DNA from 3 places in the Pseudomaricurvus sp. ABR4_320 genome. Region 2 is predicted to be linked to each of the others. Evidence: predicted binding sites of a transcription regulator. Region 2 holds the regulator's gene; each other region holds the start of a gene.
The links. Region 2 encodes FNR, which switches genes on or off when oxygen is low (the NO sensors DNR and NnrR bind a similar motif). Its sites were predicted from a motif close to TTGATNNNNATCAA; they were not measured.
Positions count from the first base shown of each region.

Region 1: ACXAFR_RS05770 (GbsR/MarR family transcriptional regulator) is a predicted target of FNR. The motif match lies at 1,427-1,440, and genes of this name have one in related genera.
Region 3: ACXAFR_RS15395 (globin) is a predicted target of FNR. The motif match lies at 7,658-7,671, and genes of this name have one in related genera.

Region 1 covers NZ_JBSWVF010000002.1:585,785-595,703, reverse strand. Annotated here, with positions in the region: gene ACXAFR_RS05775 (cytochrome ubiquinol oxidase subunit I) at 1-681, opposite strand, end outside; gene ACXAFR_RS05770 (GbsR/MarR family transcriptional regulator) at 828-1,376, opposite strand; gene ACXAFR_RS05765 (TonB-dependent receptor domain-containing protein) at 1,868-4,228, opposite strand; gene ACXAFR_RS05760 (GIY-YIG nuclease family protein) at 4,737-5,021, opposite strand; gene ACXAFR_RS05755 (error-prone DNA polymerase) at 5,291-8,503, shown strand; gene ACXAFR_RS05750 (hypothetical protein) at 9,077-9,919, shown strand, end outside.
Region 2 covers NZ_JBSWVF010000004.1:138,557-148,475, forward strand. Annotated here, with positions in the region: gene ACXAFR_RS09655 (hypothetical protein) at 6-299, shown strand; gene ACXAFR_RS09660 (DUF4202 domain-containing protein) at 407-994, opposite strand; gene ACXAFR_RS09665 (OmpW/AlkL family protein) at 1,173-1,880, shown strand; gene fnr (fumarate/nitrate reduction transcriptional regulator Fnr) at 1,982-2,752, opposite strand; gene ACXAFR_RS09675 (hypothetical protein) at 2,789-4,006, opposite strand; gene ACXAFR_RS09680 (alpha/beta fold hydrolase) at 4,191-5,129, shown strand; gene ACXAFR_RS09685 (DUF3014 domain-containing protein) at 5,220-6,080, shown strand; gene ACXAFR_RS09690 (propionyl-CoA synthetase) at 6,242-8,143, shown strand; gene ACXAFR_RS09695 (hypothetical protein) at 8,350-8,613, shown strand; gene ACXAFR_RS09700 (PilZ domain-containing protein) at 8,707-9,087, shown strand; gene phbB (acetoacetyl-CoA reductase) at 9,593-9,919, shown strand, end outside.
Region 3 covers NZ_JBSWVF010000007.1:42,234-52,152, reverse strand. Annotated here, with positions in the region: gene ACXAFR_RS15440 (YebC/PmpR family DNA-binding transcriptional regulator) at 1-31, shown strand, start outside; gene ACXAFR_RS15435 (DUF1223 domain-containing protein) at 59-907, opposite strand; gene ACXAFR_RS15430 (YbgA family protein) at 1,110-2,102, shown strand; gene ACXAFR_RS15425 (cryptochrome/photolyase family protein) at 2,099-3,517, shown strand; gene ACXAFR_RS15420 (TetR/AcrR family transcriptional regulator) at 3,528-4,154, opposite strand; gene ACXAFR_RS15415 (phasin family protein) at 4,517-5,116, shown strand; gene ACXAFR_RS15410 (NAD(P)H-dependent glycerol-3-phosphate dehydrogenase) at 5,165-6,160, opposite strand; gene ACXAFR_RS15405 (hypothetical protein) at 6,330-7,157, opposite strand; gene ACXAFR_RS15400 (polyhydroxyalkanoic acid system family protein) at 7,168-7,449, opposite strand; gene ACXAFR_RS15395 (globin) at 7,731-8,147, shown strand; tRNA gene ACXAFR_RS15390 (tRNA-Ala) at 8,290-8,365, shown strand; gene glgX (glycogen debranching protein GlgX) at 8,910-9,919, shown strand, end outside.

The DNA.
Region 1 (9,919 bases), on a different contig from region 2:
TACTGCCGCCACCACCAGAGCTGTTTTTAACGCCAGCTTTGGTGCCCGCTTAGAATCGCCTTTTAGAATACGGTAGGCAGAAATTCCTGCGATCAAAAAAGAAGCCGTCAAGAAGGACGCCAACAGCATATGCATAAAGCGATACGGCATTGACGGGTTAAAGATGATGGCCAACCAATCCACTGGAAAGGCTACACCGTCGCGCATCTCAAAACCTGCGGGGGTTTGCATCCAGGAATTCAACGCGATAATCCAAAACGCCGATAAACTGGTGCCTGCCGCCACAATAAAGGTCGCCAGGGTATGCAACCAATTGGGCACGCGATGAAAGCCAAACAACATGACCCCGAGAAAGGTCGCCTCAAGAAAGAAGGCCGTTAGCACCTCGTACCCCAATAGCGGCCCGGCAATATTCCCCACCGTCGCCATAAAGCCCGGCCAGTTAGTTCCAAACTGAAACGACATGGTGATGCCGCTGACCACGCCCACGGCAAAGGTCAGAGCAAAAATTTTGATCCAGAAGCGATAAGCGCGCATCCACAACTCATCGCCAGACATGTTGAATCGCAACTTAAAATAAAACAGGAACCAGGCCAGGCCGATGGTGATGGAAGGAAATAAGATATGAAAACTGATATTGGCCGCGAATTGAATTCGCGATAAATCAACGGTTTCTAACATAACGAACCTCGGAAGAATGCGTGCCGCTCAAGGTCTCGCGCCCACCAAAGACCCCCCGTTATTGTTATGGCACCAATAAACGCAACGAAATGTCGATAAAAAATATGAACCGCCCAAGGGCGACTCAGAATGATGTCAGGGAAAAATCACGATGATTTTTTTAACAGTCGCCCCTTGGCATCAAGAACCTTCCCCACACTGGCACCAAGTTTCATCAAGGTACGCAGATTATCGGGATTCATGGATTGCAGCTCGCTGGTCCAAGTGGAGACCAGCTCTAATAAATCGTGGATTTCCTGCATCTTCTGCTGGGAATACACCGCAGCACTGGAATCCGGCGTTTCCATCAACTGATCTCGCAGCAGAGAAAGCGTTGGGTCCAGCTCCCGTTTGCGGCGCTCTTCCACAACGGTTGTTCCCAAATGCCAGATATCGCCGGATGCCTGGTAATAGTCTTTGCGATCCCCGGGTTTATGCAGGGTTTTCACCAATCGCCAGGACTGCAATTCCTTCAGCCCCATACTGACGTTACCGCGGGAAATGCTGAGCGCAGACACCAAATCTTCGGCACACAGAGGTTCTTCACTGATCACGATCAGAGCGAACAACTGACCAACGGTGCGGTTAAACCCCCACCGCGAACCCATTTCGCCGAAATGCATAACAAAGGATTGAACAGACGCACTGAGCTCCATCAACTAACCCTTCTGAACTTTCAATAATTTCTGAAACTTTAAACACTTGATTGATGTGTGTCAATTCCCAGCGACACCTAAAATAGATCCGCAGCAAAAGCACCAAGATAGAACCGCCAGTCTTTTAGCGCCGGGTGTTCGAGCTTAAGCCCCTAAGACCCTGTCAGAAACCGAATGGCTTACAGGAGCCTTTCCCGCTCTGGTAATAAACGCATTGAATGTATTGAGGCGCACCAACGGCTCATAGATGGCCACCCTCTGCAGCCACCAAAAAAAAGTAAAAAGAGTTATAAAGACAAGGACTTGTAGTCACATCAGCGTGAAGACTGTACAAGCCTACGGTATTCCCGCGGATAAACGAACGCGGCGCGAACAAGGTCGCGCCGGTTTATGTTAGAGGCTGTTGAGATTCTTTTGGTCGCTCGCTTCAGGCCGTCTTTTCAACATCTGTTGTAAGCAGCCTGAAGCTCCTCGGTCAACGCTCAACCGACTTAAAAGCTGACCTGCAAGCTGAGCCAGAAATTCCGGCTGGCCGCGAAAATGTTGTAGTCATCCGTGAAGACAACTTCACTGTCACAACCACGACCGGAACAGGAGGTATAAACGCCATCGCCATTCAGATCCACATAGTCTGTTGCGTAGGTCGTGAAGTCCTCATCGAGAAGATTATTTACCCGACCAAAGAAGGTGACATGATCATTTAACTCGAATCGGGCGCCCAGATTCCACAAGGTATAGTTTTTGTAGTAGAGGGTTTTTTCCAGAACACTATCCCAACCGCGATAACGGTCCGACCTTGCTTCGGCCTCAAGCGTGAAGCTGAGACTGTCCAAAGGCAGCCAGTCTATGCTCGCATTAAACATATTCTCTGCGGTATTGGTCAGTGGTAACCCCTCTTCCGGTCCACTCTTCTGCTCGCTGTCCGTCCAGGTGTAATTCGCGTTCAGCACCCACTGATTCGACAGAAAATATCGACCTGCGACTTCAACACCCTGAATCGTGACCTCATCAATATTGATGCGTTGCGAATAGGTGCTGTAACCCAGACTGTCGTAGGCACCGAGATTGACACAGGGGCGCACACCGCCGGTCACTTCACAGCTATTAACCGTATCGCCACTGGCGATCTTATCTTCGAATTCCGTATCAAAGTAGGTGATATTAAAGTTATGGCCTTCAGGGCTCTCCCAATAGAGCGCAATTTCTGTGTTGACACTGGTCTCCGGCTGTAGATCCGGGTTGCCCGCGAAGGGGGACGTGCCCTGGCCACCAAAACCGGTGATGCCGTCATACAGATCTGTGGTCTTGGGTGTTTTGTAACCCGTACTAACACCGCCCTTCAGAGTCCAGAAATCACTCAAACGATAAACGCCGTACAGCCTGGGCGACACCTGACTGCCGAAAACATCATGTTCGTCGTAACGAACGCCTGCTGTCAGCGTGAAAGGATCGACCGGCGTCCAGCTGTTCTCCACGAACAGAGAGTACATTTCCTGATCCTGAACACCGCCGGCATTGTTGCTCTCAAGCCCAAAGACGCCATCTTCCAACTCCCCATCAATAACCTGCGCACCGACCACAAACTGGTGCTGACCGGCGGCCTCAAAGGGAATATCCAGGCGCGCATCAAGCGTATACTGTCGGCTTTCCAGCGGTCTGTTGGGGCGCGGCAAAAACGTGTCTTCTGCAATAGCCCGACGCTCATCTTCAGACAGGCCCGCGTAACTTCCTACTCCGTCGTACATGTTCTGTAACAACAGGCGCTCTTCTACGGACAGAGGCAGAGTTCGTCCTTCGTTACTGGTATCAACATAGGCGAGCGAAATTTGGCTGGTGCCGAATCCCCACTGAGCCTGATGACTGATGGACCACCACTCACGGGTAAACTCCTGATCCGCTGCGTAACCCGCACGCGGGTTGACCACCCCGCCCCGGTCCTGCCATAACGCTTCAATATTGTCCTTGGTTCCGAGAGGATAACTGAGCTCGCCGGTTTCCGGATTGACAAAGGGCGTGTTGTCATAGACCTGGCTGGATTCATCATAATCAAAACGCAGGGTGTGATTTTCATTCGGTGTGAAGGTCAGCGTGAGACCGTAAGAGGTAGATTCACTGTCAACGGTCCGTCCGCCACCGCCGAAACCGACGCTCCGGTAATGCACGTCGCCATTGGGGTCAGTTGCCGGAGCCAATTCCGGAGAAGAAGGATCGCTTTCGTAGTAGCTACCGCGCAACCCGAGCGCCAGCGTATTCGGAATCAAAGGCCCGGCGACGGAGAATTCGCCCTGCAAATCGTCGCCAAAGTCAGGATTTTCCTGAACGGTTCCACTCATGGTAACCGTGCCATACCAGCTATCAGTCACTTTTTTCGTGATGACGTTGATAACGCCACCCAGAGCATCGGCACCATACAGAGTGGACGCTGGCCCCCGGATTACCTCCACTCGCTCGATCGCCTCTGCAGGAGGCATGTGCCCGAAAGCATTACCACCAAAATTATTAGGGTAAATATCACCGTGGTTGTTTTGCCGCTTTCCATCAATCAGATACAGCGTGTATTCGCCGGTCAGTCCACGCATACTCACCGAACCCTGGCCGGTTTTGTCTCTGGTCGTCCCGACGTCGATACCCTCCTCGTACTTGAGCATATCAAGCAGGTTGATATGTGGGCGTGACATAATCTGATCGTGAGATATAACGGAAATACTCGCAGGGGCATCGGGGATTTTTTGCTCAAAGCCCGTCGCCGTTACAATAATTTCTTCTAGCTTATCTCTTCTATCATCGGACTGAGCAGACGCAAAATCGGACGCCATGATCAAGGCCATGGCGGGCATACTGTTCACAATCATCTGTTTTTTCATCAAGATTATCAGAGCTCCACATCTCTATTTTTTCAACCCGAGTCCACCAGACCATGAAGGCCCTATGAACGGACATCCAAAATGAATTTCGCAAATGATAATGACTCTTTTTTACATTTACAATAACGAATCGTTATTGGACGCCAAAACTCTTGCGACAATTGATACAAATAACACCCAGCCACAAGATACCTTTCAGGCGGAGCAGGCCCAGCTTCGCGTTAACGAGAGGCTTTTGAAGTAACTGCAGAGACTGATGGAATAGACCAATATGCGGCACCTGGGCACCACACAGTGGAACCGCCCTATGCGCATTTGTATTAATATGGCCGCTGACCGACAGAGGACCGGTTGCTGATGGTTTTCCAACCTTGATTGAGATGAATTCTCTCGGAGGTGAGCGCGAGGGCGAGACCACCGCCACTAATGATGAAATCACGCAAACGATGGCGGGTTCTGATACTTTAAGACCCGCTATAACAGACAGAACACACTATTATTGGCCAACCTTCCCCGACGATGCCTTAGCTTGCCAAAGCTGGCACAACGCCTTCTTTTCCGTGCGACTTAGACGTTTGATCGCCGCCTCCCGCTTGGCAGCCGTCGAGCGATCAGCCACCGGCTCCTCATACACCAATCGCACCGGACGCCTGACCCGAGTGTAGCGAGCCCCAAGTCTACCCGCATTGTGCTCCTCCACACGTCGGGAAACATCCGTGGTAATTCCTGTATATAGGGTGTCATCTGCACAGGCCAGCATATAAACCGCCCACTGGCTCACCCTCTCCCCACTCACTTCAACAATGACTCCAACTTTTCAGACGTAAACTCAAGGTCTCTTCTCCATCGGGAGAGCGACCACGGCCTGGCTTGCCCCAATATTTCCAGAATACTTAAAACCCCAACCCCATTGTTGAATATTAGCAATATTCGACAATGGGTTTACCCTCAATTCTATGGCTCCAACCACCCTCCGTATTCCCAACCATAACCTCATCTCCCTTGGCGAAGCTTCACCATACCACTATACTGTTTTTATATACAGTATTTATGGTAATCCCCGTGTCCTTTGCCGAACTCCACTGCCTTAGTAATTTCTCCTTTCTCCGTGGCGCCTCACGCCCGGAAGAACTGGTCGCCCAAGCCTTTTTCCACGGCTATGACGCCATTGCCCTAACCGATGAATGCTCCCTGGCGGGTATCGTCAAAGCCCATGTCGCCGCAAGGGAACTGGGTATTAAGCTGATTATCGGCACAGAACTCGTTATCGATGCACCCGTCGAGAGACCTAACACGCCAGAAAAACCCACTCGCGGTCGCCGTAAGAAAACACCACCCATCGCCGAGGCGCCCCCTGCCCCCCGCTATCATCTGGTGTTACTGGCGAGCAATCGCCAAGCCTATGGTGAAATCTCCCTGCTGATTACCAAAGCCCGGCGCCGTAGCCCCAAAGGGGAATATCGGGTGGAACTCAGCGATCTGCAATTTGGCACACGCCATTGCCTGGCCATCTGGTTGCCCCAAACCATTGGGGACAATAGCGACCTAAACCAACATCAACAGCAAGCTGCCCTATTAAAAAGCTACTTTCGCCAGCGACTCTGGATTGGTGTGGAACTGCTGCAAACCGGGCAAGACAGCCGTCACTACCAACACTGCTATACCCTGGCCAAAGATCACGACATTTCCATGGTGGCCTGTAACGACGTACACATGCATGGCCCTGAGCGCCAGCAACTGCAAGATGTGCTCACTGCGGTACGCCATAAAATGCCGATACAACAACTGGGGCAATTGCGCTTTTGCAATGGCGAACGTCATCTACGCCCATTAGACACCCTACGTAATATCTACCCGGAAGAACTGCTGCAAGAAAGCCTGAACATTGCCGAACTCTGCCAGTTCTCTTTAGAAGAACTGCGCCACGACTACCCGGAAGAACTGGTCCCCAAAGGCAAAACCTCGAGCCAGTATCTGTGCGAACTCAGTCTGGCCGGTGCCGAGCGCCGCTGGCCCAATGGCACGCCACCCAAAGTCGCCGACCAGCTGGAAAATGAACTGCGACTGATCGAAGAGCTACACTACGAACACTATTTTTTAACCGTCGCCGATATCGTCCACTTTGCCCGCAGCCAAAAAATCCTCTGCCAGGGCCGAGGCTCCGCCGCCAACTCCGTGGTCTGCTACTGCCTGTTTATTACCGAAGTGGATCCCGCCCAAAGCGCCCTCTTGTTCGAACGTTTTATTTCCAAAGAACGCAACGAGCCGCCGGACATAGATGTGGACTTTGAACACGAACGCCGGGAAGAAGTGATTCAATACATCTATCAAAAATACACGCGCAAACGCGCGGCACTCACCGCCACAGTGATTACCTATCGCCCCAAAAGCGCCATTCGCGATGTGGGCAAGGCTCTGGATTTTGATCCGCTACTCATCGAGCGCTTGAGCAAAGACCTGACTTGGTGGGAAAAAAGCAATCATCTGGAAGAACGCCTGCAAGCCCAAGGCATCGCCGGCAGCAGCCGCATGGCACAGCAGTTTCTGTTTTTAATCCGGGAGATCCTCGGCTTTCCCCGGCATTTATCCCAGCACGTGGGCGGATTTCTGATTACCCAAACCCCTATCAGCAATTTGGTGCCGGTGGAAAACGCCAGCATGGCCGATCGCACGATTATCCAGTGGGATAAAGAAGATATTGAATCCTTAGGCCTTCTCAAAGTCGATGTTCTGGCGCTGGGCATGCTCACCGCCATCCGTAAAACCCTGGCACTGATCAACAGCTACCAAACACCGCCCACCACCGTCGCCAATATTCCCAAGGAAGACCCGCAAACCTATGCCATGCTCTGCCGGGGCGACAGCGTGGGTGTTTTCCAAGTGGAATCCCGCGCCCAAATGGCCATGCTGCCAAGATTAAAACCCCGCTGCTATTACGACCTGGTGGTGGAAGTCGCTATCGTTCGCCCCGGCCCCATCCAAGGGGATATGGTGCACCCCTACTTAAAACGCCGAGACGGCGAAGAAGCCGTAACCTATCCCAACGATGAGATTAAAGAAGTCCTGGAACGCACCCTGGGCATTCCCATCTTTCAGGAACAGGTGATCAAACTCGCCATGGTCGCCGCAGGATTTAGCGGCGGCGAAGCCGACCAACTCCGACGCGCCATGGCCAGCTGGGGCCGCAACGGCAACCTGCACGGTTTTAAACAGAAACTCATCGACGGCATGCTGGCAAGAGGCCATAGCCAGGATTTTGCCGACCGACTCTTCCGCCAGATGCAGGGCTTTGGTGAATACGGCTTTCCCGAATCCCACGCCGCCAGCTTTGCCCTACTGGTTTACACCTCCGCCTGGTTGAAGTGCCACTACCCTGCCGCTTTTTATTGCGGACTGCTGAACAGCCTACCTATGGGTTTTTATTCCGCCTCACAACTCGTACAAGACGCCCGCCGCCATAAGATAGAAGTACGCCCCATCGACATCCGCTACAGCCAGTGGGACCACACACTGGAACTCATCGAAGACGATGTACTGCTGGAGCAACAACCCGCGCTCAGATTAGGACTGCGCATCGTCAAAAGCTTTAACCAGCAAGCTGCCGAACGCATACAAGACACCAAAAATAGTTATCCCGACGCCATTAACGACCTAGCCGAACTGGCACGCAGAGCCAACCTTAATAACCACGAACTGGAATGCCTTGCCGGCGCTGACGCCTTAGGCCACTTAAGCGAACATCGAAGAGATAGCCACTGGCAAGTGCAATCCCTCGCGACAAACACCGAACTCCTCCCCAGTGAAGTGCACCAGGAAAACGCCAGCATACAATTAGATGCACCAGATGATGGCGAAAGTACGCTAGAGGACTATATCCACACCGGCCTAACCTTAAACAAACACCCGATGGAATTATTACGCGGCCAACCGCCGTTTAATCAATGCAGTCGCGCCGTCGATCTTTTTAAAATAAGACATGGAAGATTTGTAAAAATATCCGGCGTTGTTACCGGACGACAGCGACCTGGCACCGCAAGTGGCGTTCTTTTCATAACTTTGGAAGACGAAACAGGAAATTGCAATATTGTCGTCTGGAAAACTTTGCAAGCTCATTGTAGGCAGGCAGTATTAAAGGCACGCATTATGCTCATCAAGGGAACGTTAGAGCGGAAAGATAATGTGATTCATGTGATCGCTGGGCATATTGAAGATATGAGCGACAGAATGGTGGGATTTGGGATGAAGTCGAGGGATTTTCATTGATCGTACACCTAAAAACTCTGTTCAACCAAAAGTTAAATTAAAACCTTTACTCACGCAAAAATCAGCCAAAAGGACGACTCTATATCTTACTAATGCATAAATTTATCTATCCTAAATATTACTAAATTTATGATATTTTTTAATGGAAGATTAGAATTAAACACAAAAAATAATTTTAGACAGAGTCTATTTAGAATCCTTATATATTTTTCTATCCTATATGTAATGGGAGCATTCTTCTGGATAGGTATTTTTGAAAAATATTTTCAATTTCGCGATAACGCATCAAATAAAATAAAGCAATTGGAGCGACATATAAAATATATAGAGTGGGATACTGAATGGAATCGAGACCAAGTACTTTATAGAAACGACGAAAAAGAGATCAAACACATAGAGAGGACCTACCAAGGTTTATACAACCTACAGAACATTATATCGACACACATAAGAAACTATGCCTCTACTTATTCTACCCTAGAATCTGACACACCAGCTATTGAATCAATTCAGGACTTCTATTTTAAAAATAAAAACGCGTGCTCCAGCTTTTACAACTTGAATATTCAAAAGATGAATGCCCCTCACCCAATACTCGACAGTCAAACCAAACTAAATCGCTACACTAATAAACTAGTAAACCTTGAAACTTTCAGCATATCTAAAGAGGTAGAAAAAAATGTTAAATTAAATTCTGAAATAGATACACACGACGAATCAGAAATAAAAAAACAGTTTCGCTACTCTGCTTATAATCTCCTAATATGCAGGCTTATGCACGAATTTTATCAAAATATTATAGCTATAAATAATTATGCCATGATAGAAACAAGCACAGACTATTTAAATCAACTAATAAACGATGAAGAATCAATTTATAAAGAAGATGACTATACGTCTCACATCACGCCACAGCGCATATCTCTAGTGATAGGCTCTAAAAAGTCCGCAGATCAAATAACTTTTCCATCAACGGTACGCGCAATCGACGACAACTATATATGGATTCCTGGAAACTCGCCATGGTGGGCTAATACTATAAACTCGAATAGAATCATCAATGCAAATGATAATTTACGCGAAAACGAAAAATGCACTCTAACCAAACCTTATATGCATGAAATTGATAAAATTTCCGTAAGAACATACAGCTGTGCATTTGAATCATTTTCAACCAGTGGAAAAAACACAGAATATGAAGGAACAGCTCTTTATGCAATTCTAAATACTGATTTCGTTTACGACGTGGATCAATCCAAAAAAGTACAACACATTGTATTTACGAAGGAATTAAAAGAAATATTTAATAATTTAAATCAAGATTACTCGAAAAGTACAATTGAAAGTATAAAAATAAGAACAGGATGCATACTAGACCCGTTGTGCGTTCTAGAAAATATCAAAGGAAACGATATC
Region 2 (9,919 bases):
TCATAATGGATTTTACTGCCTGGACCGTTGATCTGAGTAAACGAACTGCCACCCATGTCTGTGGATTTCAACTTCAGGTTGAAGGGGATCCCAAAGATCCAAATGCCGTTCACCCGGGAAAATTCCCTCCCAATCTGAGCAATATCGATAAAGTTCGCCTGGTAAGAACGGGCATGGAAGCGATGGTCAAAGCGGCTCGTAGTCGTAACCGCTCCTCGGATGGAAATCGCAAGCCGACCACCACTTATACAGCTCCTCCAAATAGACCAAAGCGCAACACGCTGCGTTTGAAAAAATAAGCGTGAATGCCGATCCTTAGAGCGGATTAAGCCTCAGCGTCTAGTTGGTGGGCGGGTATTAAACTCAATGCCGTTTTGCCTATGGGATGCTTGGGGGCAACCTTCCCTCAGGAAAGTGCTCTGCCGACCAGTTCTGCCAGATTGGGGGGAAGCGTCAATTGAAGTGCAACGGCGTGACCTTCTTCTGACATCTTAGGCCAAGTCTTTTTGACGATGTCGATGACTTTCTCGTCGTCGTGTCTGGCGGCAAATTCCTCAAAATAGTGTGATAAAAAAACGAGGCAGGCGACATCCTCCAAGGTCTGTGTGCCGGTATCTCGTTTAATGCCTTTCTTTTGCAGTAAATCACTGACCCTCTGTTGTTCTTCTTCCGTGTAATCGCAAGTTTGCATCAATTGCGATGTTAACTCAGCGTGGAATTGCGCAAGGCGAGTTCGCCAGCGTTTGTATCCGGCTTTGTCCATTGGAAAGTCGCTGCGTGGAATTTGCCAGCGCTGAATGTGCTGGGCTCGGCAGGCGATCTGTAACAACTCATCTGCATCCGGGGCGAAAGCATGCTGTACTTCGGTCATGCGAACGCCGTAAAGGTAGGCGGCGGGTATAGATTCCTGATCTACCGTAATTCGGTTTGGGTCTTCGTTGTTTTTTTCATCAATTAAAGAAAACAGACGTGTCAGTCGGCTAATGTCGGTCATAAATGTCTCTCGTTTTATATGGAAGGATGCTGTTGATCTGGCGCAACTGGCAACTAGGTGTCGAACACTTGAAGGTTGGTTGGGGAAAAATCGTTAATCCAGATCAAGGATCCTGCGCAATTTCTATTGTCTACTATACTCCGACAATGAGACGACTTCATACAGAGAGAGCCTTACTATGAGATCATTATTTTCCCCGTTAAAGCTGGTGGCTGCTGTGTCGGCACTGTGCGTGGCGGTACCGGCGATGAGCTTTGAAGCGGGAGACATTGTCCTCCGCGTAGGTGCTGCAACCGTTGATCCTCGTGAAGATAGCGACAATATTGCGCTTGATGGTACAACAGTGACTATAGGAGGGGCACCAACAACGATTGGTTTGGACAGCGATACCCAACTGGGGCTGACATTGGAATACTTCCTGACACCCAATCTTGGCGTAGAAGTGCTGGCTGCAACACCGTTTAAGCACACTGCCGTTCTTAATGGTGGGTTGGCCGGCGTTGGTGACATTGCAGATTTTACCCATTTGCCACCGACGGTAAGCGCGGTGTACCACCTAAATGATATGGGTGGTTTTCAACCCTACGTTGGCGTCGGTTTGAACTATACCTTTATTTATGAAGAAAATTTGGATAACAGCGCTGCAGGAGCTTTGGCCGGCTTAGGTTTAACGGGCGGTGATATCGAGTTGGAAGACTCGTTTGGTATTGCTCTGCAGGCCGGGGTTGATTGGCTGCTGGATGAAAAGTGGTTGGTTAATGCGTCAGTACGCTGGATTGATATCAGCACTGAGGCCGAAATCTCTTTTGATGGCGGTAGTAAAATAAAGGCCGACGTTGATGTAGATCCATTTGTCTACACATTGTCCGTCGGCTACAAGTTCTAAGAGAAATCAGTTAGCCTGCTCGTGGCAGGCTCTCTGTAAGGCATTAGGTGATCCGTAATAGCGTGACCACTTAATGCCGATGATAAGATAATAAAAAGACGCTAAGTGCAGGGATCTTCGACATTGGCGATTTGTTTTAAGGCCGCCATGTCTGTGATACCGATTTCCTTTTTGTCGACACTTAAAATGCCATTTTTCTGAAAACGGCTAAATACGCGGCTGACAGTTTCTATTGTTAAGCCCAGATAATTTCCAATATCCGCACGAGACATTGGCAGTCGAAACGACGTTGCTGATAAATGTCGGTTGTGGTTGCGTGTCGAAATACTCAACAATAATGACGCTACCCGCTCTTCTGCGCTGTTCTTACTCAGTAGCGTAATCAACTGCTGGTCAGATTTGATTTCCTTACTCATGAGCTGAAAAAAATGTCGCTGCAAGTTGGGTAGCTGCAGACTCAAATCTTCCAGGCGAGAAAAGGGGATTTCGCAAATCGCCGAGGTTTCTAAGGCGACCGCAGAATTGGAGTAGCGATTGGTAGCGATACCATCCATGCCCACCACTTCACCAGGCAGAAAAAACCCCGTTACCTGCTCTTGGCCATCGTTAGTGACGCTGACCGTTTTGATGGTTCCGGATCTCACTGCGTAGACGGATTGAAATGGCTGGTTGGCTCGATACAAATGCTCTCCTTTCTGCAGAGGACGTCCACGCTGAATGATCTGATCGAGTCGATCGATATCGTCAACATGGAGACTGATGGGGAGGCAAATCGCGTTCAGGCGACAGTCACCACAGGATACAGTTGGATTGTGATGGCACCGGCTGCCGACACCATTGGCTGAAGAGTCACTCGCAATACGGGAGGTCATACCATCGATTTCAAATAAAAAGGCTAAAGACAATTACTATTCTGCTATACCGGCTACAGCGGGTAAAGAGAAAATGTCCCCTGTTTGGGGGTATAAGATGGGCTTTAGCAGGTCACTCAATAAAAAAATGCCTTGTTGCGTAAGCTTAATCTGATTGTCGTGCTCGCTGTAGAGCGGCGTGTTATCGACCAAAGTCTGAGATTGCCATGCGGTTAGTAACTTTGCCAAAGCCGTGCCATAAGGGGGAATCTCCAGTTTATGAAAACACATTAATTCACGCGCCATCGCCAATTGTTGGGTGTGGGAGGGGCGTGTGTAAGGCTGGTTGGGAATCTCACTGTCGCGATAATTGGCAAAGACCGAAGCGTTGCGCCACGTGTTATGCAGTCCAAAACTCTCGGCGCCCGGGCCAAACGCCAGAATGCTGTTAACGCCCAAACCGTTGTAGCCAAACGGTGTCATCTGTATCGTTTTTTCGTGAAAGGCGTTGGCGGTTCGGCTTTTCGATTTTACTAGCCAATCGTTGCCCAACAACAGATATTGGTAGTCTTCTGCAAGCTTTAACAATGTGTCAAAGAGTTCGCGGCCGGCGTTTGTATGTGGCAAACAACGCCAATGGATCGCTGTTGGTAGTCCCGCACGAGAGTCCTCTAGTTTCGGTAAAAGTCTATGGATATCTGGCGATGGCTGCCAGGAGAGTAGGGACCAGCTGTCAAAACGAAAATCCGCAATCATAGCCAAACTGCGATCGATGAGTTTGTTGCTGTAGATGCTGCTGGGTAACTGCAGGCGTAGGTGATTAAAACCCAGGCCGCGAAACAAGGCCAAGCGGTCCGCGTTTAATGTCTCTAGGCTGCAGCTGAATTGAAAATCCACGTCCGGCGGGCTGGCCAATGGGAGTCTGCGTCCAAGTTGCCACATCAGTTGGGTGATGTCTGCGTCTTCCAGGCAATCCTGAGGAATATCCCATAGAATCCAAGGGATCTTAACGTTTTGCAGATCGTCTACCGGTTTGGTACTGCGGATGTGCATCTCTCGTGCAAGGGCGCTGGTTATCTCAGCGGAGGAATAGCCCCGCCAATCACTGCACTGGAGTGAGAGCATCACGCCCATGGCGCTGTTCTGTGACGATGCCAGGGCGCCAGAGTGTTCCGCCGTTTGTGAATTCAACAACGCGCACAGAGGCGTCACAACACCACAGTAATGTCCGGGAGCTTGCGTATTGGATTGGTGGCAATTTCTTATAAGTTCCATTACGACGTTCTTTGTAGGCAGCGTGAGGAAAATAAGTGAATCGAGTCTAACCCTGTGTGCAATTGCGCTGTTGATACAGGTCAATGGGGCCAGATATAGTGACTGATAGAAATGCGTCAGCGGGTCATCTCGATGGAGAGATCTGATGATGACTTGACCAATCAGTAGAGGATTGTGTGAGCGGATGAGAAAAGACCTGACAGGGCGTGTTTTGGGGGGGCGGCTTTTCACCGGCTGGGTTTTGGGACTTTGGCTGTTGGCAGCATCGGTATGTTCCGCGGAAGACGGCGACATGGCGAAGGTCAAGGCCAACGGTGTCAGCTTGGCCTATACAGAGATTGGTGCTTCAGATGGGCCGGCTGTGTTGATGATCATGGGGCTCGGTAGCTCCCATAAATTATGGGGTGACGAGCTACCTCGGGGGCTCGCGAACGCAGGTTATCGGGTCATCTTAATGGACAATAGAGATGTGGGTGATTCCCAGCGAATGGATGCTATGGGTGACCCATGGTTGCGCTGGCAATTATTAAAGAACGCAATGGGGTTTTCCGTTGATAATCCCTATTCCGTTCAGGATATGGCGGCCGATGCAGCCGGTTTGCTCGACGCCATCGGTGTCGAAAAAGCCCATATCGTTGGCGCGTCTCTCGGCGGTGTCATTGCCCAGGTCTTCGCTGTTCAATATCCCAACAAGACGCTGAGTCTGGTCTCGGTTATGTCAACCAGTGGCGCAGAAGATCTGCCCGAACCCACCCCCGAGGCGCGCAAAAACCTGGAAGCTGCTGCATTTGCAGATGATGAAGACCCCTCCGCTATGCACGACCGAGGTTTTTATCCCGAAGGCGTGCCTCGTCAGATGCTGGCTTTTTTGGCCTCTGGTGACCGCTCGGCTGAACTTCGTAAAATCCAGGCCCCGACACTGGTGCTTCACGGTGCAGAGGACGGGCTTTTGCCGCCTGCTCATGGAGAGCATACGGCACAACTGATTCCCGCCGCTACCTTACAGATTGTGCCAGGAATGGGGCACAATCTGCCTGAGGAAGCGGTGCCGGAGCTGGTTGCTTCCATGGTGAGCCTCTTCCGTCAGGTGACGCCTACGGATCCATCCGTAAGCGGTTTATAAGCGTAATTATTCCGTAACGATGTTGTCAGACCCTTTATCGAAACGGTTAATCTAAGAGAAGAAATTGCCCGCAGGTGATATGTACCCCCTATGAACTTTAAGACCTATGCCATTATTTGCGTGATTATTGTGGTTGCCGCAATTCTTGCCTACTGCTCATTGTCATCCAATGAGCCAACAGTCTCATTGCCGCCCGAAACCGACTATCAGTCGGAAACAGTGCCAGAGCCCGCTCCAGCACCAATACCCGATGTTGAAGAAGAGCCGGAAACCGTCGCGCCGGAACCGGAGGTGGCAACCCCGGAATCAACACCCGAGCCTGATCCTGAGCCAATTGTTGAGCCGCAGAAGCCGGCAATTGATACGCCGGAGTCGTTAAACGACAGCGATGCTCTCGTCGTGTCCACTGTCGCCAAGCTATCGCCGCAATTAACCCAATGGCTGTTGCCGGAAGAGCAGGTTCGCAAATGGGTGTTGGCGGTTGATCAAATGGCAGCAGGAAAAATTCCGCAGCAGCATCTTCCGCTTGTGTATGGTATGGATAAATACAAAGTCACAGAAAATGGCGAAACCAGTTTGCCTGCTCCGGAAAATCAAGAGCGTTTGACCGCATTAATTGATGCCGTTACTGAGGTCGATCCGCAGGTGATGGCGGAATATTACCGTGCTTGGTTGCCGACGCTGGAACAGGCGTACGGTGAGCTGGGAAAAACCGATACTTTTGATGATCGGGTTAGTGCGTTGATCGAGCGACTGGAAGCCGTCGAGCCGACGCCGGGAGATGTCACTTTGGATCGTCCCCATGTGTTTTATGAATATGCCGATCCCGAATTGGAAAATCGCAGTGCATTGGAGAAATGGGTGTGGCGCATGGGCAATACGAACCGTGAGAAGCTACAGTCTTATCTCGATGCTTTAGCGCCCTATTTGCAAACTGAAGAGACGCCTTGATCGGCGTCTCGACCATGGTCGTATAGTCGCTATTTTTCAAAGTCGTTAGAGTCTGCACATACAAGGCGTGTTAGTTCTGCCGTGCTTGTTTTTTTAGAAATAAGCACAGCAGTTTCTGATTACCGTCATAAATAAAACTTATAATGCAGGTGATAACGATCATGAGCTACCTGGAGGAGTACACCCGTTCTCTGGAAAACCCCCGCGAGTTTTGGGGCGATCAAGCGGCGAAGCTAGACTGGTTTAAACCTTCCGAGCAAGTTCTTTCCAAAGATGATAACGGTGTTGATCGCTGGTTCGACGATGCCGAAATGAATACCGCTCACATGGCGCTGGACTACCATGTTGCCAATGGGCGCGGTGATCAAGTTGCCATTTATTACGATTCTCCGGTTACTCAAACCAAGCAGGCAATCACCTATACTGAATTACGCGATCAAGTTGCACAGTTCGCCGGTGCGTTAAAGGAACTTGGCGTAGAAAAAGGCAAGCGTGTCTTAATTTACATGCCGATGATTCCTCAGGCCGCTGTCGCCATGTTGGCAACGGCTCGTCTTGGTGCTGTGCACTCGGTTGTCTTTGGAGGATTTGCGCCGCACGAGCTTGCGATTCGTATCGACGACGCATGCCCGGATGTTATCGTAACAGCATCCTGCGGTATTGAAGTCGACAAAGTCCTTCCGTACAAGCCTCTTGTCGATGAAGCGATTAGTCTCTGCGAAAAGAAACCAAATCACGTCGTTGTTTTTCAGCGTAAAGAGCTGCAAGCGAGTTTAAAAGCAGGGCAGGATCACGATTGGGAAACGCTCGTTTCTGCCAGTGCTCCAGCTGACTGTGTTCCTGTCAAAGGTACCGATCCCCTATATATTCTTTACACCTCAGGAACGACAGGAAAACCCAAGGGTGTGGTGCGCGACAACGGCGGTCATGCCGTCGCGATGAACTTCAGCATGAAAACCGTTTACGGTATGGAGCCGGGAGATGTGTTTTGGGCTGCCTCTGATGTGGGTTGGGTGGTCGGACATTCCTACATCGTCTACGCGCCGTTGATTTACGGCTGCAGCTCCATTCTCTATGAAGGTAAACCTGTCAGAACTCCGGATGCGGGTGCTTTTTGGCGTGTGGTTCAAGACTACAAAGTCAGCGCGCTTTTTTCAGCCCCGACGGCATTTCGAGCCATCAAAAAAGAAGACCCTCAAGGGCGCCACTTAGAAAAATATGACATCAGTAGTCTGAAAACGATTTTTATGGCGGGTGAGCGACTGGATCCTCCCACTTACCACTGGGTTAAAGATTTGCTGCAGTTACCCGTGATCGATCACTGGTGGCAGACAGAAACCGGTTGGGCGATCTGCGGTAATCCGATGGGGATAGAACCTATGACCGCGAAGCCAGGTTCTGCGACTCTGCCGTCGCCTGGCTTTAATGTGAAAATTCTTGACGACGCTGGTGTGGAGGTTGCTCCGGGAGTGCAGGGAAGCGTGGCCATCAAGTTGCCTTTGCCCCCAGGATGTTTGCCAACCATCTGGGAAAACCACCCTCGCTTCCGGGCAGGATATTTATCGACTTTCCCAGGATATTACGTGTCCGGTGATGGCGGTTATAAAGATGACGATGGTTATGTTTTTATCATGGGCCGAACCGACGATGTGATAAACGTGGCGGGTCACCGACTTTCTACCGGCGAAATGGAAGAGATAGTTGCGGCACATCCCGCCGTGGCCGAATGTGCTGTTATCGGTGTTAATGACGAGCTTAAAGGGCAGAAGCCGCTTGGACTGATTTTACTAAAAGACGGCGCTGATATTGACGAAGACACGCTGAGTAAGGATCTTGCTGCAAGTGTACGCCACGAAATTGGTGCGATCGCCTGCTACAAGGAATCCATTATCGTATCAAGGTTGCCGAAAACTCGTTCAGGAAAGATTTTGCGAAAGCTGTTGCGCCAAATCGCCGATGGAGAAGAATACACGATTCCATCCACGATCGATGATCCGGCCGTTTTGACTGAGATCGAAGCTGTTTTTAAAGCTCACGGCATTCTCGCCCCGACGGCTGCCTGAGTCTCCGTCCCCGTTTGCTGGGAGCGCCATTTTGGCGCTTCCAGCACCTCTGTTCTATTCTCCAGTTACTGACGCGAACTATTTGGCTGTCGTGCCTGAGCGTCTTTCCTGCTCTGTAACTGGGTATTCGAATGCAAGTCAGATTTTCCGTTAGCTCCCCCCGGATGGGGCGATGTTCCGTAATCGGTTGTTTTTTGGTGTTCGGGATGTTGGTGGGCTGTGCATCTGACAACGATCATTTTTGTGCCAAGTATGCCTATTACTATGGCGAGTTAACCGAGCCAGGTATCCTTCCTATACGGGATCTGAGGGAACAGTTACGCAACGATTTGGCCGATCCATCAAAAGATCCAAATCACGCCAAAATCGCCTTGTTTGTACTCAATGATATTGAAAGCCAGGTAAAGCCAGAAGGGGAGGATCCTCAAGAGTACTGTCACCGCAGAGAGTTGTGGCGCCGCTATCAGTGAGCGTTCGCAAGGCCTCTAGCTAGCAGACTTTCGAATCGCTGGTTTTTAGTCTAAACCTATAATATCTCTAGAATTACCAGTTGAGGTTAGCGCATGCAGCGCGAGCGCAGAAAACATGAAAGGCTTTCGGTCCCACCTCAATCCGATGCGGTAAATCTGCAATTACTGTGGGCACCGTTAGAGGAATATGACGCGGATGATGTTTGCCTTGTCGACATCAGCGAAGGTGGTATCGCTGTGCTGACGCACAACCGCTTCCAAGTGGGTGACAGTATTCGTCTGAGTGTCACTACCCAGTCTTTGTCGTCTCTGTCATTGTCTGCCATCATTTGTAATCGCCAGATTTGGGGAGATGGATTTCGCTATGGCGCCTATTTTGAATACGATGGAAAACTGGGTGATCCACGTGCGGAAGAAATGCTAGACATGCTTAAAGCCGAAGTTCGCAATCACCAAACCTCCGCAGAAACGTAATTATTGTTGTTCCTCCGCGCGCGTTTTCTCGACTGATTTAACGTCCTCTCAAGCGCTTAAATGGTGCTTCCAAAAAAAAGGGATGATCCAAGTTGGTGCTTGGGCGTATCCTATCTCTCAGCTTCAAAATTTCTGTCACATAACCATCACGTCATCGACCTAGACTGCAGAGCTCGATGACGACATTGTCGATGGTCTGCTGGCAGTTTGCGAACGACGATATGCGTTTGATGTAAAGCAAGCTGGCGTTTTCTTTTCTGCGTTAATCTTAGCCCAGCATTGCCTCGTCGTCCGACGATGTTCAGCCTGATGTCAGCTTGTGGGGATTAGTCTTGATGGATTGAGCGTGGCTGGCGATGGGACAGCGAACGGTTTTTTCTCGACGACGTTGCCTCGGCATGCCCCTTGCAAAATGATTTCAGCGCAGGCATAAGCACGTGGTTTTGTGTTGTTTTAGGTGCCAAATGAACGCCATTAAAAACCAACCTAAACTGAGGAAAAACTTATGAAAAGAGTCGCACTGGTCACGGGTGGTGTCAGAGGGATTGGCAAAGCAATCTCCCTGGCGCTGCTCAACGAGGGATATGCAGTGGCCGCTAATTATGTTGGAAGCGACGCTAGCGCTGCTGAGCTCAGCGAAGCCACGGGGATTCCTTGCTACAAATTTGATGTCTCGGATTTTGAAGAAGTAAAACACAATATCCGCATGATTACCGAAGACCTGGGCCCCATCGATGTGCTCATCAATAACGCGGGTATTACTCGCGATACCACCATGCACAAAATGACTTTGGACCAATGGCAGGCGGTCATAAATACCGACCTGGGGGCC
Region 3 (9,919 bases), on a different contig from region 2:
GCAAAACATTTATCACAACGCTGAACAGTAGAGCTCATCGCCAGCAATGGTAGGTGTGTTACTGCGGGAGCCACCCTCCCGCAGCCTGCACTGGCGATGGGTCGCCCGGTGAATTCACCCAAAAAGCAACCGCTTGACGACGCGGGCCGGTATCTTGCCCCTGGGGTGAATCCAATGCGGTCTCCTGCATTCCCTCCACATCCGACTTGTGCGCATCTTCCTCAAAAAAACCTGCCGCCAGCCATTCAGGACGGTGAGACTGCCAACGCCCGGAATGGGATGTAAGCGCCTTATACTTGACCACCACAAAATTTTCTCGTAGCTGCCGGCCTTGGTTTTCTCCGCTGGCAATCTCGGTGGTTCGGTCAAATCCCAACAACGCAATGTTCAACTGCAGTGCCCCAGCGGTTTGACCCGCAAAACTCGCCGCTAGGCGCTCCTCGTTAACCCGCACACGCAACTGCCCAACCCGACGATCTCCCGGCCCAGGCAAAGCTTGCTGATTGAAAAAACCTCGCCACTCTTCCCCCCCGTAAAAAAACGCCGGAGTGTAAAGTGTTTCAACATGCCCATAGAGTCGGTAGCGACGATGACGCTGGGAAAAAAAAATGCTGGCATAGGGATCCTTCCACCCCAAATGATCCCAGTAATCGACGTGCAGATTGACCGGTACCAGGTCACGCCAAAGTCGAGGGCTCTCCAACAGCGTCGACATCCACGACGCCGCCGGCGGGCAACTGCTACAACCCTGCGATGAAAACAGCTCCAACAACTGCACCTGATCTTCTCCACTGGCAAAAAATATTTGGTGCTCGGGTCGGTGCGATTGATCAACATCCGACTGCGCCAGACATGCGGCAGGAAGAAGCAATAACGACAGAAGTGTCTGTTTTGGATCGGGAAACATAGCCATTTATCTGAAAGGAATCTTTACTTAGTCATGGAAGCCCACCGAATAGTTCAATGGGGGCAAGCCCTGCAGTATCGGCGAAAACCTTTCCCGCTGAAGAAACGTAAACTTAGCAATCTTTGATCGAGTCCCTCACTCATTGAGAGGCAATGTCAGAGCAAATATAAACCGTGAAAACCAGCCGCCAGGTAAAACAACCATGACCAACAGCCTTGTCGCTGAAAACAACCCTCCCAGGGATTCCAAAATTCCCGTCGGCTTAAGTGCTTGTCTCGAAGGCCAGTCCGTTCGCTACAACGGCGGCCACTGCCAATCGGCCCTGTGTCTGAAGACACTCAGCAACTACTTTCAATATCGCACCTTTTGTCCCGAGGCCAGCGCTGGCTTTGGAATTCCCCGACCAGCCATGCGGTTGGCTGGTGACCCGCAATCCCCAAAACTGATTTATGTGGATTCTGACAAGGGCACGGATGATCTGGCGCCACAACTTCGAACCGGGATGGAAAACGAGTTGACGCAACTCGATGGCCTCGATGGTTATATCCTGATGAAAAACAGCCCCAGCTGCGGTCTTGAGCGGGTAAAAGTCTACATGGACAATGGCTATCCTCACAAAGACAAAGGTTCTGGTTTGTTTGCCAAAGCCCTGCAGGAACGCTACCCGCTTATGCCCCTGGAAGAAGAAGGTCGCTTACACGACCCTGCCCTGTGTGAAAACTTCGTCCTTCGAGTCTATGCGCATCACCATTTCCGCAACGAAGTACGTGCCGAACCGACCTACGGTAATCTTCTCGCCTTCCACAGCAGCTATAAATTTGTCCTGCTCGCCCACAGCCAACCGATTTACCGGGAACTGGGCCGCTATTTGGCCGATGCCAGTCGAACACCGATTGACGAGGTACTCGAGTACTATCAAAGCGCCTTGGTGCAAGCCATGGCGAAACCCGCAAAACGCAGCGGCCACACCAATGTGCTGATGCACCTGTTGGGGTTTCTGAAACACTCTGTTGACGGCGCCGCCCGCCAGAACATCGTTGACATCATTCATCGCTATCGTATTGGTCAGATTCCACTGATTACTCCACTAACACTGTTGCGCCACTACATCGAACGTGAAGGCAGCCATTATGTGCGCGCTCAACGCTACTGGGAGCCCTACCCCGATGACCTCGGACTGAGAAATCGCCTGTGAATTTAATATGGTTTAGAAACGATTTACGCCTGGCGGATAACCCAGCTTTTCATTCCGCCATGAGTCGCAAGGAGCCCTGCCGAGCAGTCTATGTCGCCTGCCCCGACCAGTGGCAGGAACACGGCGACTCTCCGGCGAAAATAGGATTGCAGTCAGGTTTATTGGCAGATTTAAAACAACGACTTGCCAAAAAGCATGTCCCTCTCGATCTGCTTGAATGTCACCACTTTGCCGATGTGCCTGAAACCCTAAAAAACTACTGCCTCAACTGGGACTTGCAGAGGGTTTACTGGAATCAAGAAGTACCCGTCAATGAACAGGCTCGAGACAAGGCCGTTACTGACCTACTCAAGAAACAACACATTGATGTGAGCCGGCATCAGGCAGATTTATTGGTCGTACCAGAAACTCTTCTGACGCAACAAGACACCCCTTTTAAGGTGTTCACTCCCTGGTACCGTCAATGGTTAACGCAGCTGCAAGACGATGTATTGAATCCCCTGCCGGTGCCAAGAGCCGCTCCCGATCACTGGTCTGACGTCGATGAAGAATCCACACTGACATTGCCTGGATCCGGAGACTTTCGCGACGATATCTGGCCTGCAACCGAGAAAGCGGCGCAAAAATCTCTAAAAGATTTCGCAGAGCATCGCGCCAACACCTACCTTGATGCCCGCGACTATCCCGGTATTAAAGGAACCAGCTTGCTGTCTCCCTACCTTACCGTCGGCGCGATCAGCGCTCGTCAGTGTGCTCAGGCAGCGGCACAACAAGCCAGAGAAAACGGCAACGAATGGCGGCAGGATCCTTGGATTCGTGAAGTTGCCTGGCGCGAATTTTATCGTTACTTGATGGTTCATTTTCCTCGGCTCTGCCGAGAACAACCTTTTCGACTGGAAACCAAAGCGATTCCCTGGTCTAACAACCGTCATCATCAGCGCGCCTGGGAGGAAGGTCGAACCGGTTTCCCTATTGTCGATGCCGCCATGCGGCAGCTGTTGCAAACCGGCTGGATGCACAATCGGTTACGTATGGTGACGGCGAGTTTCTACACGAAGCTGTTGTTTCTCGATTGGCATCAAGGTGAGTCGTTTTTTATGAACCATCTGATCGATGGTGATTTCGCCTCCAACAACGGCGGTTGGCAGTGGAGCGCATCGACCGGTTGTGATGCGCAACCCTGGTTTCGAATTTTCAATCCGGAATCTCAATCCAAAAAATACGATGCAGAAGGGAAATTTATACGCCGTTTTCTGCCTGAGCTGGAATCCCTCTCCGACAAGCAGATACACACCCCCACCAGCGAACAACGTCGGAAATTGGATTATCCACAACCCATTATCGACTATCGTGAAGCGCGCGCTACCGCCCTGGAAACCTTCAAAGCAACCCTAGGCAGTCAATCCGACGACTGATGCATCGCCTCTACGGATAATAATTTTCATTGCTAAGTCGCATAAAGCCCTGCATGTCAGGGCTGCAATAGGGTCTTAAAAGCCCCTCAAAGCGCACCATTAATCCCTGTATCAGCAAACCCGGGCTTTCTGTTGCCGCCGCCATTTCTCGATAATTAAACCAGTTGAGGAGAAGAATGAGGGCCACATCCAGCGGCGGCTGTTCTCGCTCATCAGGAGAAGGCTCTGCCTGAGACGTAGCAATCGATGCCAACAACAAGGTAACCAGCTTGATTTTGGCCAACAAAATCCGGTTAATCGAACCATGAATTTCCGGAAACTGTTCACGTATATCCGTCAGACTGCGGAACAAAAACCGATACTGGTACATCAACTCAGCGAGTGCGTAAAAGTTCAGCCAACTGTCTTCGCTACCCGCTTCAGATTGCACTAACGGTATCAAAAAACCCTTCTGCAAGGCATCTTCATAACGCTCCAGAAGACTGACCAGGATTTCCCCTTTACCTTTATAGTGGTAGTACAGATTTCCAGGACTGATTTCCATTTCGTTGGCGACGTCAATCGCCGCCAGATTGGCTATGCCAAGCTCGTTGAAAAGCCTCAGGCTGACCTGCAGTATTCTCTCTTTGGTTTTCATCCAACTCCCTGATTTACTGCTCCGGGCTGGCTCTGAACAATGGGGTACTTGGCGGTAAACGAAAGGCAAAAATGACTGTATTCCGCGGGGGTCACTGAAAACTAATGAGAATTTGGACGTCATTTTTAACGCAGCGAATACAACGCAGTAAACTATTCAGAGCCTCCTAGTATGCATATTCTAGAATTTGTCGCTAATATCCCTAACCATCAAGGTGAATTCGAAGCCATCACCAGATGGTGCGCGCACAAATGTTATAGGAAATCATCGTAGATTGATGTTTTCTTCCGCGCCAACGGGGTTGCCGCCCTATTCTGAACACGGGTTGTGTTTTTATCGTAAAGAGATGTTGAAGCCGTTTTATGAAAGATATTAAAAAAGCCTACGAAAAAACAGAAGAAATCAGCCGTAAAATTTGGCTGGCTGGTTTAGGGGCCTATGGCCAGAGTTTTGATAACTTGCAAAACGGCTACGAAAAAGTCAATGCAGAGACTCGAGGCTTCTTCGAAAAGCTGGTTGCCCGAGGGGAAGAGCTGGAAAGCCAGACTCAGAAAATCCTCTCTGAAACACAGCAGGCCGCTGTCGAAAAAACCAATGCGGCACTCAGTGCACAGAAGGAAAAACTCAGCGCCAGCGCCGAAAAACTGCAATCCCTAACGAAGGATATTCCTCTCGGCAAACTGAAAAGTGACTCTATTCCGCTGGATAAACTGAGCGACTCGATACATCACCGCCTCGAAACCATCCGCAAGCGTGTTGATGCCTTTGTCCCAGCCGTGATTTCACGCGAACAATTGCGCACGCTCAATGAGAAAATCGACGAGTTGTCTGCCCAGGCGGCACAATCGAAAACGGAGCCCAAACCAAAAACACCGCGTAAGCGCGCGGCTGCCACCAAGAAACCAACAGCCGCAGCACCCGGTAAAGAAATGCCCAATAGCGGTGAAAGCAACCCAGAATAAAGCCGGGCTTGCTGGAAAAGCGTCGCCAGATCCAGAGAGATCTAACGGCTATTCGAACTCTGCACCAATATCAGCTCGCAGCAAGCCTTTGTACGCCATGGCGGCGGTGCTGTTGCCCTGAATCACATCGAAAACTTTGCGAGAGATGGGCATTTCGATGCCGTACTGGTCCGCCAATTCCATCACCGTCGGCGCGCTTTTCACACCTTCGGCTACCATGTGCATCTGATTGACGATCTCATCAATGGTTTTCCCCTGCCCGAGATGGAATCCAACATGGCGATTTCGAGACTGCTCACTGGTACACGTGGCCACCAGATCGCCAACGCCGGCAAGTCCAGCGAATGTTTGAGCCTGACCACCCATGGCAACGCCCAGCTGGGTAATCTCAGCAAGTCCCCGACTGATGAGCGCTGAACGGGTATTTTCTCCCGCCCCCTGGCCGTCACCCATTCCCGTCGCCAACGCAATGATGTTTTTGAGCACGCCACCCAACTCGCAGCCGATGACGTCATTGTTGGTATAAACACGGAACAAGCCGCTATTAAAGATATTTTGTAGCTCCTGCACGACAATGGGATCTTCCATTGCAATAACACTGGCTGCGGCGTATCCAGCCATCACTTCTCGCGCCAGATTGGGACCGCTTAACACCCCCGCAGGATGCCCAGGTAGAACGTCGACAATGACCTCTGTCATGCGCTTTCGAGTGCTTAATTCTAGCCCCTTGGTCAAGCTGACCACAGGAACCCAGGGACGAATATGTGGCTGAACTTGCTCCAAAACCTTGCGGAAAGACTGAGACGGAATTCCCATGATGAGAACATCGCAGTTCGCCACCAAGCCTTCCAGGTCCGTTGTTGCTTTGAGACGCTGGTGTAATTTTGCGCCAGGTAGGTAGCGTTCGTTTGAGTGCTTGTGGTTAATTTCTTCCACAGTCTCAATATTGCGAGCCCAGAGAGTGGTCTCGGTATTGCGGCTCACCAGAGACGCCACCGTTGTACCCCAGCTCCCGCCACCCAATACTGCGACATTCAGTTTCATAGTTCCTCCCATTAACCACGACGATCAGCGCGAGATGTCATCCTCTTCGCTGACCACAAGTGTCTGTAAATACGTAAATTTTTCTTGTTTGGGATCATAGTGATCCCACAATGACGATAGGTGCAAGTCGTCCCTACACGTTAGGAGATCTAACCACTCCCGAACAAAACTACTCCTCAGTGCCGGTACGGCGCTGCTCCTGAGCCCGCTTGCCGGTCGTCTCAGCTGCAGCTGCGGCATCGCCCTTCGAGCCAGACATCGCCTCGTCGGCCGCCCGCTTTGCCTCGCTGACTTTCTGCTCCTGCTCACTGGCGAAGTGAAGAGACATCTCAAAGGCTTTGCGGGTAAACGCCAACACCTCATTAAAGCCTTCATCGGAAAGTTTACGAGCGGCATCTCGAGAGCGATAAATCTGTAAAAACTGTAATTCGCGCTCGGCTTGCAGCATGATTCGATCAACACCAACCGCTTGCAACATTTTCCATACCCGGGGACTGTAAACCCTGGCATATTTCATCACAAAAGGCACAGGATCATTGCGCGCATAAAACGAGGACAACCTCAGCAGCACCTCAAACGGCAAGGCGGCCTTGCCCTCTTCCACACTGCGCAGTAAATCCGGATCGTGCAGGTCGATCGCTTTTGAAACATCGTCCAAACTGACGCCCGCGACCTCACGCAAATCGCGCAACGACCGCCCCGCCTTACCGAGCAGCTCAAGCTGTTCAGGTGTATTTTTGAACACACGAAAAGTTGTATCGCGAGTTTTTCTGGCGGCGAATTTCACCGCCTGGGATGACAGCTCCGAAACGCCACCAAACAGGGTCGCAAACAGATTTTCCCCTGGTTGATCATGGCTTTCCGCCTTCAGTACCGATCCCGTCGACTTAGCGGCGTCTTTTTCGTCGTCGACACCATGAGCGCTATCAAACTTAGCGGGCGGATTCTCAACCCCTGACGACGCCGGGCTTTCAGACTTTGCTTCAGAATCCGCCATACATCCCCCTTTAGGAAATATGTTTATCGAGGTAGGAATCGATCTCCCGACGCAGTGGTCCCTCGAACATTGAGGCCAACATCCCAAGTTTAATCTTCAGGTCGAGCTTTTGAGGATCTACCGCCAAGCGGCCGGAAATCCCCTTGGGTGCACATTTAAAATCTACCGTATCATCATTCCAGGCATAGGTGACCCCATGCTCTTTCTCCAGACGATCCACCAATTTCTGTGCCGCATCCCTGACCTCGTTCAGTTCCATGGAATGAGTGCGTTGAATTTCGATGGTTGCCATAGGTCTTTCTCTCTGCTTCAAATTGTATCCGGACGCTAAGCTTCGACCCGAAAAGGGAGAAGAATCTCCCACTAACTCGTGTATCTACTATATGGGGTAAAAACAGCATTATTCAATTCACAATCGCCAGCACCGGCCAATGGCCGGCGATCTGCCCCTCAGGATGCACTTCAGTTTTGCGCTATGAAAAACTGTATAGCGCGACTTGTTGCTCCAGAACAACACATTTCTGATCAACCATGCTAAATTGTCAGCCACTGGTTCGAAAGGGGGGCGAAACAGTGATTGACTACGAACAGGTTTTTCGTGACAGTTTTTTGCGCGCAGTCGGTAACTCAAGCTATAACGCTGACTTTATTGGTGAGTTCTATCGGATATTTTTCACCAAGTCCGACGACGTTGCCCGGTTGTTCGCCAACACCAATATGAGTGCACAGAAAACAATGCTGCACGACTCCCTAGAAACGTTGGTTGAATTTTATACCACCCGCAAACTCACCCAACAACTCCAACATCTTGGCAAAGTTCACGGCTCCCGGGGGCATGCAGTTCCCCTTTATCTGTTTGACCAGTGGGAAGACAGCCTGATGGAAGCGCTGCAATCTTTTGACAAAGACTATTCTGAAGACGTTGAACTGGCCTGGCGTTTGGTTTTGGCACCGGGGATCACCTATATTAAGTTTGTCAGCAGCCATTAGTAGCGTCGAAGCAATGATCATCGACAACAGTTGACAGTCGGATCCTGAGTGATAGAATGCGCACCTCTTCGTTAGGGACCGCCCTGCAACGCTAAGTGAAATCACATTACTAGCCTTGTATTCCACCGGTTTCCGACACTATGGGGCCTTAGCTCAGCTGGGAGAGCGCAACACTGGCAGTGTTGAGGTCAGCGGTTCGATCCCGCTAGGCTCCACCAATTTTCCCGTACTATTCGTCATCCCCCCCCCAGCTCTCACCAACTAGTGAAATCCCCCCTAATCAGAATCCTTGCATGATTTGCCAGCAGCCGCTGTAAATTTAACAAACGCCCCCTTCAATTTCTGGCTCCCTTGTGGTCGTTCCAAACCAACTCGCCTTCCCTTTGGCACGCAGAACACTTTTCAAAATCACATTGTCATCCGCATCCTCGCCAGGACGTCAAAATACGTCAATTTGCAACACAGCCTGGCAATACTGTGCCGTACAATCAACGCGTCCAAATTCAGCACGACTTAGCCTTATGACATTTCGGCTGGGCGCGCTTTTTGCTGGCGATTAATAACTACAGCATGGTGGCGCCCTATCCGCGGTATACCGCTTATTCCAGACCTTTGAAAACGATGGATGACAGGCAAACACCCGCTCCCCTAGATTAAAGTACAGGAGCCCAGAAGTAACATCTCCACCGCGATACCCTTACCGAGCAAACATCGTTCGATGCCGCTCACTCTCATTATTGCATCACAGGATTGGGAAGTATCATGAAAGTATGGCCAGGGAATCCCTACCCACTTGGAGCCAGTTTTGACGGTTCCGGTACGAATTTTTCGTTGTTTTCAGAAACCGCAGAATCTGTTGAGCTGTGTCTCTACAACGACGAAGGCACAGAAACGCGCATAGAACTTCCGGAAGTCACCGGATTTTGCTGGCATGGTTATTTTCCCGGTATCGAGCCCGGACAAAGTTATGGATTCCGGGTCCACGGCCCCTGGAACCCGCAACAGGGAAACCGCTGTAACCCAAACAAGCTTTTGATGGATCCCTACGCCAAAGCCGTAAACGGTCAGGTGAAATGGCACGAAGCCCTATTTCCCTATCAGTTTGCTGAAGGCCCGCTGAGCAAAAGTGAGGTGGACAGTGCACCTTACATTCCTCGCTCGGTCGTGCACCAACCTCATTTTGACTGGAGCGGCGATCGCCGCCTGCAAATCCCCTGGCACGAAACAGTCATTTATGAAGCTCATGTCAAAGGTTTTTCCGCTCAGAACCCAGATGTTCCAGAAGAAATTCGTGGGACCTATGCCGGGCTTGCCCATCCGAGTTCTATTGATTACCTAAAGAACTTGGGAATTACTGCCGTCGAACTTATGCCGATCCACCATTTTATTCACGATAAACATCTGGTCGACAAAGACTTGCGCAATTATTGGGGCTACAACTCCATCGGTTATTTTGCGCCCCACAGCGAATACGCCTCGGACCAACGCCCGGGTGCTGTCGTTGCTGAATTCAAAGGTCTGGTCAAAGCGCTACACCAGGCTGGTATCGAAGTGATTCTGGACGTGGTCTACAACCACACAGCCGAGGGCAACCACCTGGGGCCAATGCTGAGTTTCAAAGGCATCGACAACGCCTACTATTATCGGCTCACCGATGATCGTCAGTACTACATGGACTACACGGGTACGGGCAACAGTTTGAATATGCGCAATCCCCATGTTCTACAGTTGATCATGGATTCTCTACGCTATTGGATTCTGGAAATGCACGT